DNA from 2 places in the Priestia sp. JSM ZJ58 genome. Region 1 is predicted to be linked to the other one. Evidence: a T-box and tRNA genes for the amino acid it is inferred to sense, from the RefSeq annotation. Region 1 holds a T-box; the other holds one or more tRNA genes.
The links. The T-box of region 1 lies ahead of pheS (phenylalanine--tRNA ligase subunit alpha). A T-box ahead of a tRNA ligase gene usually reads a tRNA of that ligase, here a tRNA-Phe.

Region 1 (4,426 bases):
ACCGTATTGGTTGTGCAATCGCTATCGATGTATTAAAAGCTTTAAAAAATGAAAAACATGAAAATGTTGTGTATGGTGTAGGAACGGTGCAAGAAGAAGTTGGACTCCGAGGTGCAAAAACATCTGCTAACTTTATTGAACCGGATATTGCATTTGCTGTTGATGTCGGTATCGCTGGAGATACACCTGGTGTTTCTGATAAAGAAGCCTCTTCTAAAATGGGGCAGGGTCCGCAAATCATTTTATATGATGCTTCCATGGTCTCTCATAAAGGACTTCGAGATACAGTGGTAGATGTGGCAGATGAATTAAATATTCCGTATCAATTTGATGCAATTGCTGGAGGCGGTACGGACTCGGGTTCTATCCATATTTCAGCTAACGGGGTGCCAGCACTTTCGATTACAATTGCAACTCGTTATATCCATTCTCATGCAGCAATGCTTCATCGTGATGATTATGAAAACGCAGTTAAATTAATTGCGGAAGTCATTAAGCGCTTAGACCGAGATACGGTTAACGCCATTACGTATAATTAAAAAAAGCTCATTCTCCTAGGAGAATGAGCTTTTTGTTGTACATAGGAAAAGGTTATTTATTTTAAACCGTTTTCAAGCGTTGTCAGAATTTCTTCTTTTTCTGATTCCGGAGACTTTTCCCAAAGCACTTCAAATAAAACACCAAGTCCAGGGAGCATTTTTTCTTCACCGCTTTGAATAGCGTCAGAAATTGTAGCCTCAAGCTCTTCTTTTGAGTTTCCTGAAACGTTTGCAATAACAGCATTTCGTAAATTAAGATCCATCATTTTCACCTCAGCTATCGTAAAGTTACCAATAGTTTTTGTTTTCTTTGCGATTTCTATGTACAATAAAGTGAAACTTATCTAATGATTATTGAACAAAATGTAATCGAACTATTTATTTTTGTATAGATAAAGGAGTTATGTTTGTGAAACAAATTGATTCAGTTAAAAATCCGCAGGTAAAAGCGTGGAAAAAACTGCATAATAAAAAAGACCGTGATAAGCAGGGCCTTTTTATGGTAGAAGGCTTTCATTTAGTCGAAGAGGCTATCAAAAATAAGGATTGCGTAAAGGAACTAATTATACGCGAATCGACCGAAGTGCCCGCACAGTGGGATATAGACGGTATCGAAATAATCGTTGTAAACGAAGCAATTAGTAAGTTATTATCTGACACAGAAACACCTCAAGGAATTATTGCCGTGTGTTTTCAAACAAAGCATGCGGAAATTATTCATACAGCACAGAAAGTATTGCTTTTAGATGCGGTGCAAGATCCAGGTAACCTAGGCACCATTATCCGAACCGCTGATGCTGCGGGAGTGGGGGCTATTATCATTGGAGAGGGCAGCGTGGATGTGTACAACCCAAAAGTCGTTCGTTCAACGCAAGGAGCTATTTTTCACCTTCCAATTGTAAAAGGCGATTTGCTCGAAACAATTTCACTGTTAAAAGAAAGAGGAATAGCAGTTTACGGCACGTCGTTACAAAATGGAAAGGTCTACACACACGTAAAACCTTCAAACGAATTTGCGCTGATTGTGGGAAATGAAGGAAACGGCGTAAGCGAGAAAGTGTTGGAACAAACGGATCAAAATCTGTACATTCCCATCTATGGAAAGAGCGAGTCGTTAAATGTTGCCATCGCTTCTGGAATCTTACTTTATTATTTACGCGGAATGTAGTTGCATCGAGAACGTGTTTTCACTATAATAATACAATAGTTACATATGTAAAAAACGATGAAAGAGAGCAGTAGCTTATGTCCGTTTATGCAGGGAGAAAATGCCATGACTGAAAGCATTTTTATAAATGTAATAAGTGAATTCACCTCTTGAGTTGACACTTAGACCATCTTACATAGATGTAAAGGTGTTCCGGAGATTCCGTTAACTTGAATGAAGTGAACTGTATACGTCTGTGTATATAGTTAACAAGGGTGGTAACGCGACTAATCCTCGTCCCTTTTTTGGGAGGAGGTTTTTTTATTTGTCATTTTTTACGTTAAAAGGAGGAATAAGTGATGAAAGAACGTTTACAAGAACTTCAACAAGAAGCAATTGCAAAAGTCGAAGCAGCAAGTGCTTTAAAAGAATTAAACGACGTACGCGTAGCTTATTTAGGAAAGAAAGGCCCTATCACAGAAGTACTTCGCGGTATGGGAAAACTTTCAGCTGAAGAGCGCCCTGTAATGGGAGCACTTGCAAATGAAGTACGTGAAGCGATTGCATCTAAAATTGAAGAAAAACAAACGGCGTTAGAAGCAGCCGAGGTAGAGCGTAAACTTGCTTCAGAAACAATTGACGTAACGCTGCCGGGACGCCCGGTTAAAGCAGGTACGCATCACCCGCTCACAAGCGTGGTTGAAGAAGTAGAAGATTTATTCTTAGGAATGGGCTATGAAGTAGCAGAAGGACCAGAAGTAGAGCAGGACTACTATAATTTCGAAGCGCTGAACTTGCCAAAAGGTCACCCAGCACGTGATATGCAAGATACGTTCTATATTACGGAAGAAACGCTTCTTCGTACGCATACATCAACTGTTCAAGCTCGTGTTATGAACAAGAATGAAGGCAAAGGACCTGTTAAAATTATTTGCCCAGGTAAAGTGTACCGCCGCGATGACGATGATGCTACGCACTCACATCAATTTATGCAAATTGAAGGTCTTGTAGTAGACGAAAACATTCGTATGAGCGATTTAAAAGGCACGCTTGAAGTATTTGTGAAAAAGATGTTCGGTGCAGACCGTGAAATTCGTCTTCGTCCAAGTTTCTTCCCATTCACTGAGCCGTCTGTAGAAGTAGACGTATCGTGTGCAAAATGTGGAGGTAAAGGCTGTAATGTATGTAAACAAACAGGCTGGATTGAAATTTTAGGAGCCGGTATGGTTCATCCAAATGTTCTTGAAATGGCTGGATACGATTCAACTAAATATCGTGGTTTTGCTTTTGGAATCGGTGTAGAGCGTATTGCTATGTTAAAACACGGCGTGGATGATATTCGTCATTTCTATACAAATGATGTTCGTTTCTTAGATCAATTTAAACAAGTATAAAGGAGGGACTACGATGTTTGTATCTTATCGTTGGTTACAAGAGTATGTTGACTTATCAGGCGTAACGGCAGAAGAGTTAGCTGATAAAATCACAAAAAGTGGAATTGAAGTTGAAGGTGTAGAAAACTTAAATAAAGGCATCAGCGGAGTGGTAATTGGTCACGTTGTAGAACGTGAACAGCATCCAAATGCGGATAAATTAAGCCGCTGTCAAGTAGATCTTGGCGGAGGAGAAATCGTTCAAATCGTGTGCGGAGCACCTAACGTGGCACAAGGTCAAAAAGTAGCGGTTGCAAAAGTGGGAGCTGTACTTCCAGGTAACTTTAAAATCAAGCGTGCTAAGCTTCGCGGTGAAGAATCGAACGGTATGATTTGTTCTCTTCAAGAGCTTGGCATTGAAAGCAAGCTTGTGGCAAAAGATTATCAAGAAGGCATCTTCGTCTTCCCAAGTGATGCTGAAGTAGGAGCGGATGCGCTAGATGCATTAAACTTAAACGATGAAGTATTAGAACTAGGGCTAACACCAAACCGTTCAGACTGCTTAAGTATGTTAGGTGTAGCACATGAGGTGGCTGCTATTTTACGTCGTGAAGTGAAGTATCCGTCAGTAAACGTGCAAACGTCTGATGAGCAAGCAGCTGATTATATTTCCGTTAAAGTAGAGGCAAAAGAAGACAATCCCCTTTACGTAGCGCGCGTTGTGAAAAACGTAAAAATTGCTCCGTCACCATTATGGATGCAAACGCGTTTAATGGCAGCTGGTATTCGACCTCATAACAACGTTGTTGATATTACCAACTATATTTTGCTTGAATACGGCCAGCCGCTGCATGCTTTTGACTATGATCGTCTTGGTTCAAAAGAAATTGTTGTACGTCACGCGTCAGAAGGCGAGAAGTTTGTAACGCTTGACGATCAAGAGCGCGTATTAAAAGGCAATCAGCTTGTTATTACAAACGGCAGTGAACCGGTAGCTCTTGCAGGTGTAATGGGGGGAGCAAACTCTGAAGTAAAAGACGATACGGTAAATGTTCTTATTGAATCAGCTTACTTCAAAGGTTTAACAGTTCGTCAAGCTTCCAAAGACCACGGTCTTCGCAGTGAGGCAAGTGCTCGTTTTGAAAAAGGAATTGATCCTAACCGTACGCGTGTAGCTGCTGACCGCGCAGCAGAATTAATGGCTGAATACGCTTCAGGTGAAGTGGTAAGCGGTACTGTAGAAGTAGATACACTAACTGTGGAACCTGCTGTTGTAGCTGTGTCACTTGGACGTATTAACAATGTGCTTGGTACAGAACTATCGATGGAAGAAGTACAAGATATTATGAACCGTCTTCAATTTGAAA
Region 2 (4,426 bases), on a different contig from region 1:
AGCGACATAGATTGCTTCATTTGGCAAGTCGCGCACGAACGAAATACCTTGTTCAATCGTCATTTCAAAGCGATCAATGATGTAATGATAGAACTTTACAAAATTGATTGGGTCACGACTAAATCGGTAGTCTTGACTATCTAGCTTAGATAATTGAAGCAAGTCGTTAACGAGACGAATCATTCGCTCTGTCTCCGTTTGCGTTACATTTAAAAATGTTGGAGCTAAGTCCTTATCTTGCCAAGCACCGTCTGCAAGCGCATCTAAATAACTGCGCATCGTTGTTAACGGCGTACGCAATTCATGTGAAACATTCGCTACAAATTCTCGGCGATCTTGATCAATTTTCTCCTGCTCTGTAATATCATGCAGGACAATGATAATCCCGTTAATAAAACCGGTCTCTTTTTGAATAGCAGAAATGGTAGCTCTTAAAATAAAAGGATCCGATTTTGTACTAAAGTCCAAAATTAATGACTCTTGATTAGCGAGCAAGCTTTCAAACGTATGCGTTTCTTCAAGATCTAATAGGGAAACAACTGGGTCAGACAAAACCGTTTCACGTGAAACATTTAGCATAGCTGCGGCTGGATCATTAATTAAAATTACTCTTCCTTTTCGATCCGTCGCAATAACGCCGTCCGTCATATGAGCTAATACCGAACTAAGCTTACGGCGCTCCCCTTCTGTCGTTGCCTGTGCTTCCTGAAGCTTTCTTGTTAAGTTGTTGAATGTGAGAGCTAGCTGACCAATTTCATCATATCCGTATACCTTAGCTTTTCTCGTAAAATTCCCTTTGGCCATCTCAAGTGCTTGTTTTCTCATTTCAGACATTGGACGAGTAATCGTCTGAGCTAAAAACACGCCTAAAATAGCTGTAATAAAAAGAGCGATCACCGTACCTGCTTTAAAGATCTGATTGATATTACTCATTTGATCGTAAACAGGCTCCATGGAAGCTGTTAAGTAAATAGCGCCTAAGATTTCTTCGCTAGACTGAACTTTTCCATTTTTATTAGTTGAATTTGATTGACTGGCACCTACTTTATCCTGTAAACGAATAGGCTGTATCATAACTCTGATTCGCTGTCCGCTTTGATCAACAAATACATTATCAGAGTTCGTTCCTGCTAACAACGCATTTGTAATCGCTAAATCATTAGTCTTTTTACCTATAATCTGTTGAGGATTTGAGTTCGATGTAGCAATGATTCTTCTATTTTGGTCAATGACTCTTACTTCAGAGATGTCATTCATATCATTTGAAGCTAAATTGGGTCTTGAAGCAAAATCTCGTAAAATAGTCTTTAAGTCTTCCTCAAGAGTGGGTGAATCATCATCACGATTTTTCACCATTTCTTGTCCAATGTTATACGTCAGCAAGTCTGTCCGCTCTTGAAGAGACGTTCGAAAGTTGTTAACTAATTCTTTTTCTAATTGTCGAGCAAAATAGACCCCAATAATTTGCATCGCAATTAAAATAAGCAGCACATAAATCAATACAAACTTTAAATGAATAGATTGCAGGAGCCTTACTTTCTTCATCTAAAATTACTCCTGCTCTGGGCTGCGTAAATAATAGCCTACTCCACGTCTTGTTACAATCCACATTGGATGGCTTGGATTATCTTCAATTTTTTCACGTAATCTTCGAACTGTTACATCTACCGTACGCACATCACCAAAATAGTCATAACCCCATACAGTTTGAAGCAAGTGTTCACGCGTCATGACTTGTCCAATGTGCTTCGCTAAATAATGCAGCAGCTCAAATTCACGATGAGTCAGTTCAATCGTTTCTCCGCGCTTAGACACAATATAAGCATCTGGATGAATAACAAGTGCTCCAATCGTAATTTCATTCGTTTCACTTTCTTCTGTTGGAACAGCTACCTGCTGATGTCTACGTAAATTAGCTTTTACACGTGCTAATAATTCACGCGTACTGAACGGCTTAGTTACATAATCATCTGCACCTAATTCTAGACCTAAAACCTTGTCAATTTCAGAGTCTTTTGCTGTTAACATGATAATAGGCATATCATATTTTTTGCGCACTTCTCGGCAAACTTCCATTCCATCTTTCTGAGGAAGCATAATATCTAATAAAATCATTTCAGGCTGTACTTCTTCCACTTTTTCAAGTGCTTCTACGCCATCATAAGCACAAAATACTTCGTAACCTTCTTTTTGCAAATTAAACTTTAAAATATCTGCAATCGGCTTTTCGTCATCTACGACTAAAATACGTTTATCCATGATCATCGTTCTCCTTTATTAGTTGAAGCAAAATATAAAAGATAGTATTCATACTGTTTGAATACCGTAGTTTTATTATACTTGATAACCCTTGAAACGTCACAAGTTCATCCTCTACTATACATGAAGATATATGATTTTCAACCATCTCTAAATACAAAAGTAATATATTACCATAAAAGAAATGCAAAGCAAATAACGTTTTCTTTTAAATGTAAATAAAAGAAAAAAGCATGACTTTAAATAAAGTCATGCTTTTTGATGGCTCGGGACGGAATCGAACCGCCGACACAAGGATTTTCAGTCCTTTGCTCTACCAACTGAGCTACCGAGCCAAAATGGCGGTCCCGACGGGAATCGAACCCGCGATCTCCTGCGTGACAGGCAGGCATGTTAACCGCTACACCACGGGACCTCAGTCTATATGCTATGTATTAAAAATATTAAAAATGACCCGTACGGGATTCGAACCCGTGTTACCGCCGTGAAAGGGCGGTGTCTTAACCGCTTGACCAACGGGCCACGTTGTAACAAAAGTGAGCCATGAAGGACTCGAACCTTCGACCCTCTGATTAAAAGTCAGATGCTCTACCAACTGAGCTAATGGCTCATGTTATATCTCTTAGCGACGCTTATTATAATAACATGATATTTCATATGAATGCAATAGTTTTTTTAAAACTTTCTTTTTATTATTGAGCTTTTTTAAAAATCTTGTTAAAAAAGCACCAATTATAAATAAAAAAGGTTAGCTCACGAAGAGCTAACTCTTTTTATTTAGCTATATACACCACGTAATACATTTGTTTGTGTACGATCTGGACCTACAGAGAAAATAGATAAAGGAATACCTGTTAATTGAGACACGCGCTCTAAGTAGTGGCGAGCGTTATCAGGTAACTCATCTAATGTTTTCACACCCGTAATATCTTCTGTCCAACCTGGAAGCTCTTCATATACAGGTTCGCATTCTGCAAGTGTTTTTAAGCTAGCAGGGAATTCTTCCATAACTTCCCCTTTATAACGGTAAGCTACACAAATCTTTAATGTCTCAATTCCCGTTAATACATCAATTGAGTTTAAAGATAAGTCTGTGATTCCGCTAACGCGGCGAGCATGACGTACAACTACACTGTCAAACCAACCTACACGGCGAGGACGACCAGTTGTTGTACCATATTCACGTCCTACTTCACGGATTTGATCACCGATTTCGTTTGTTAATTCAGTTGGGAAAGGACCGTCACCAACACGAGTTGTATACGCTTTTGATACACCTACAACGTGTTTGATTTTAGATGGACCTACACCAGAACCAATTGTTACTCCACCCGCTACTGGGTTTGAAGATGTAACAAATGGATATGTTCCTTGGTCGATATCTAACATAACACCTTGTGCGCCTTCAAATAGTACACGACGTCCTTCGTCTAACGCATCATTTAATACTACTGATGTATCAACAACATATTTTGCAACTTGTTGACCATACTCATAGTACTCATCTAAAATTTCTTCTAATGTAAAGCCTTCTACTTCATACATTTTTTCAAGAAGGCGATTCTTTTCAGCTAAGTTTTGTGTTAATTTTGCTTCAAATACTTCACGGTCTAGTAAATCGGCAATTCGAATACCAACACGTGCTGCTTTATCCATATAAGCTGGTCCAATACCTTTTTTCGTTGTACCAATCTTATTTTCACCTTTACGTTCTTCTTCAACTTCATCTAATTTTAAATGATATGGAAGAATCACATGAGCTCGGTTACTAATACGTAAGTTTTCTGTTGTTACACCGCGATCATGTAAGTATTTTAATTCTTGAACAAGTGCTTTTGGATCAACAACCATACCGTTTCCAATTACACACGTTTTGTCATTATAAAAAATACCTGAAGGAATTAAATGTAACTTATAAGTTTCACCATTAAACTTAATTGTGTGACCTGCATTGTTCCCACCTTGGTAACGTGCAATCACTTCTGCATTTTCTGATAGGAAGTCTGTAATCTTCCCTTTTCCTTCATCTCCCCATTGTGTTCCTACTACAACGACTGAAGACATATCTTAAGCACCTCCGCTTAGTAAGCAACAGCTCACTACGACATAATTTAACCATGGATAAGTGTATCAATTTATCACACTAAAGTCAATTAAATCCGAACGA

Region 2: it has a tRNA-Phe gene. The T-box ahead of pheS (phenylalanine--tRNA ligase subunit alpha) is inferred to sense a tRNA for this amino acid. The anticodon was not compared.

Annotation. Positions count from the first base shown of each region.
Region 1 covers NZ_JBISEM010000001.1:157,974-162,399, forward strand. Annotated here, with positions in the region: gene ACH6EI_RS00785 (M42 family metallopeptidase) at 1-539, shown strand, start outside; gene sspI (small acid-soluble spore protein SspI) at 596-802, opposite strand; gene ACH6EI_RS00795 (TrmH family RNA methyltransferase) at 943-1,707, shown strand; T-box leader at 1,756-1,991, shown strand; gene pheS (phenylalanine--tRNA ligase subunit alpha) at 2,046-3,080, shown strand; gene pheT (phenylalanine--tRNA ligase subunit beta) at 3,094-4,426, shown strand, end outside.
Region 2 covers NZ_JBISEM010000002.1:340,586-345,011, forward strand. Annotated here, with positions in the region: gene walK (cell wall metabolism sensor histidine kinase WalK) at 1-1,545, opposite strand, end outside; gene yycF (response regulator YycF) at 1,552-2,259, opposite strand; tRNA gene ACH6EI_RS23065 (tRNA-Phe) at 2,522-2,594, opposite strand; tRNA gene ACH6EI_RS23070 (tRNA-Asp) at 2,599-2,674, opposite strand; tRNA gene ACH6EI_RS23075 (tRNA-Glu) at 2,710-2,781, opposite strand; tRNA gene ACH6EI_RS23080 (tRNA-Lys) at 2,797-2,869, opposite strand; gene ACH6EI_RS23085 (adenylosuccinate synthase) at 3,037-4,323, opposite strand.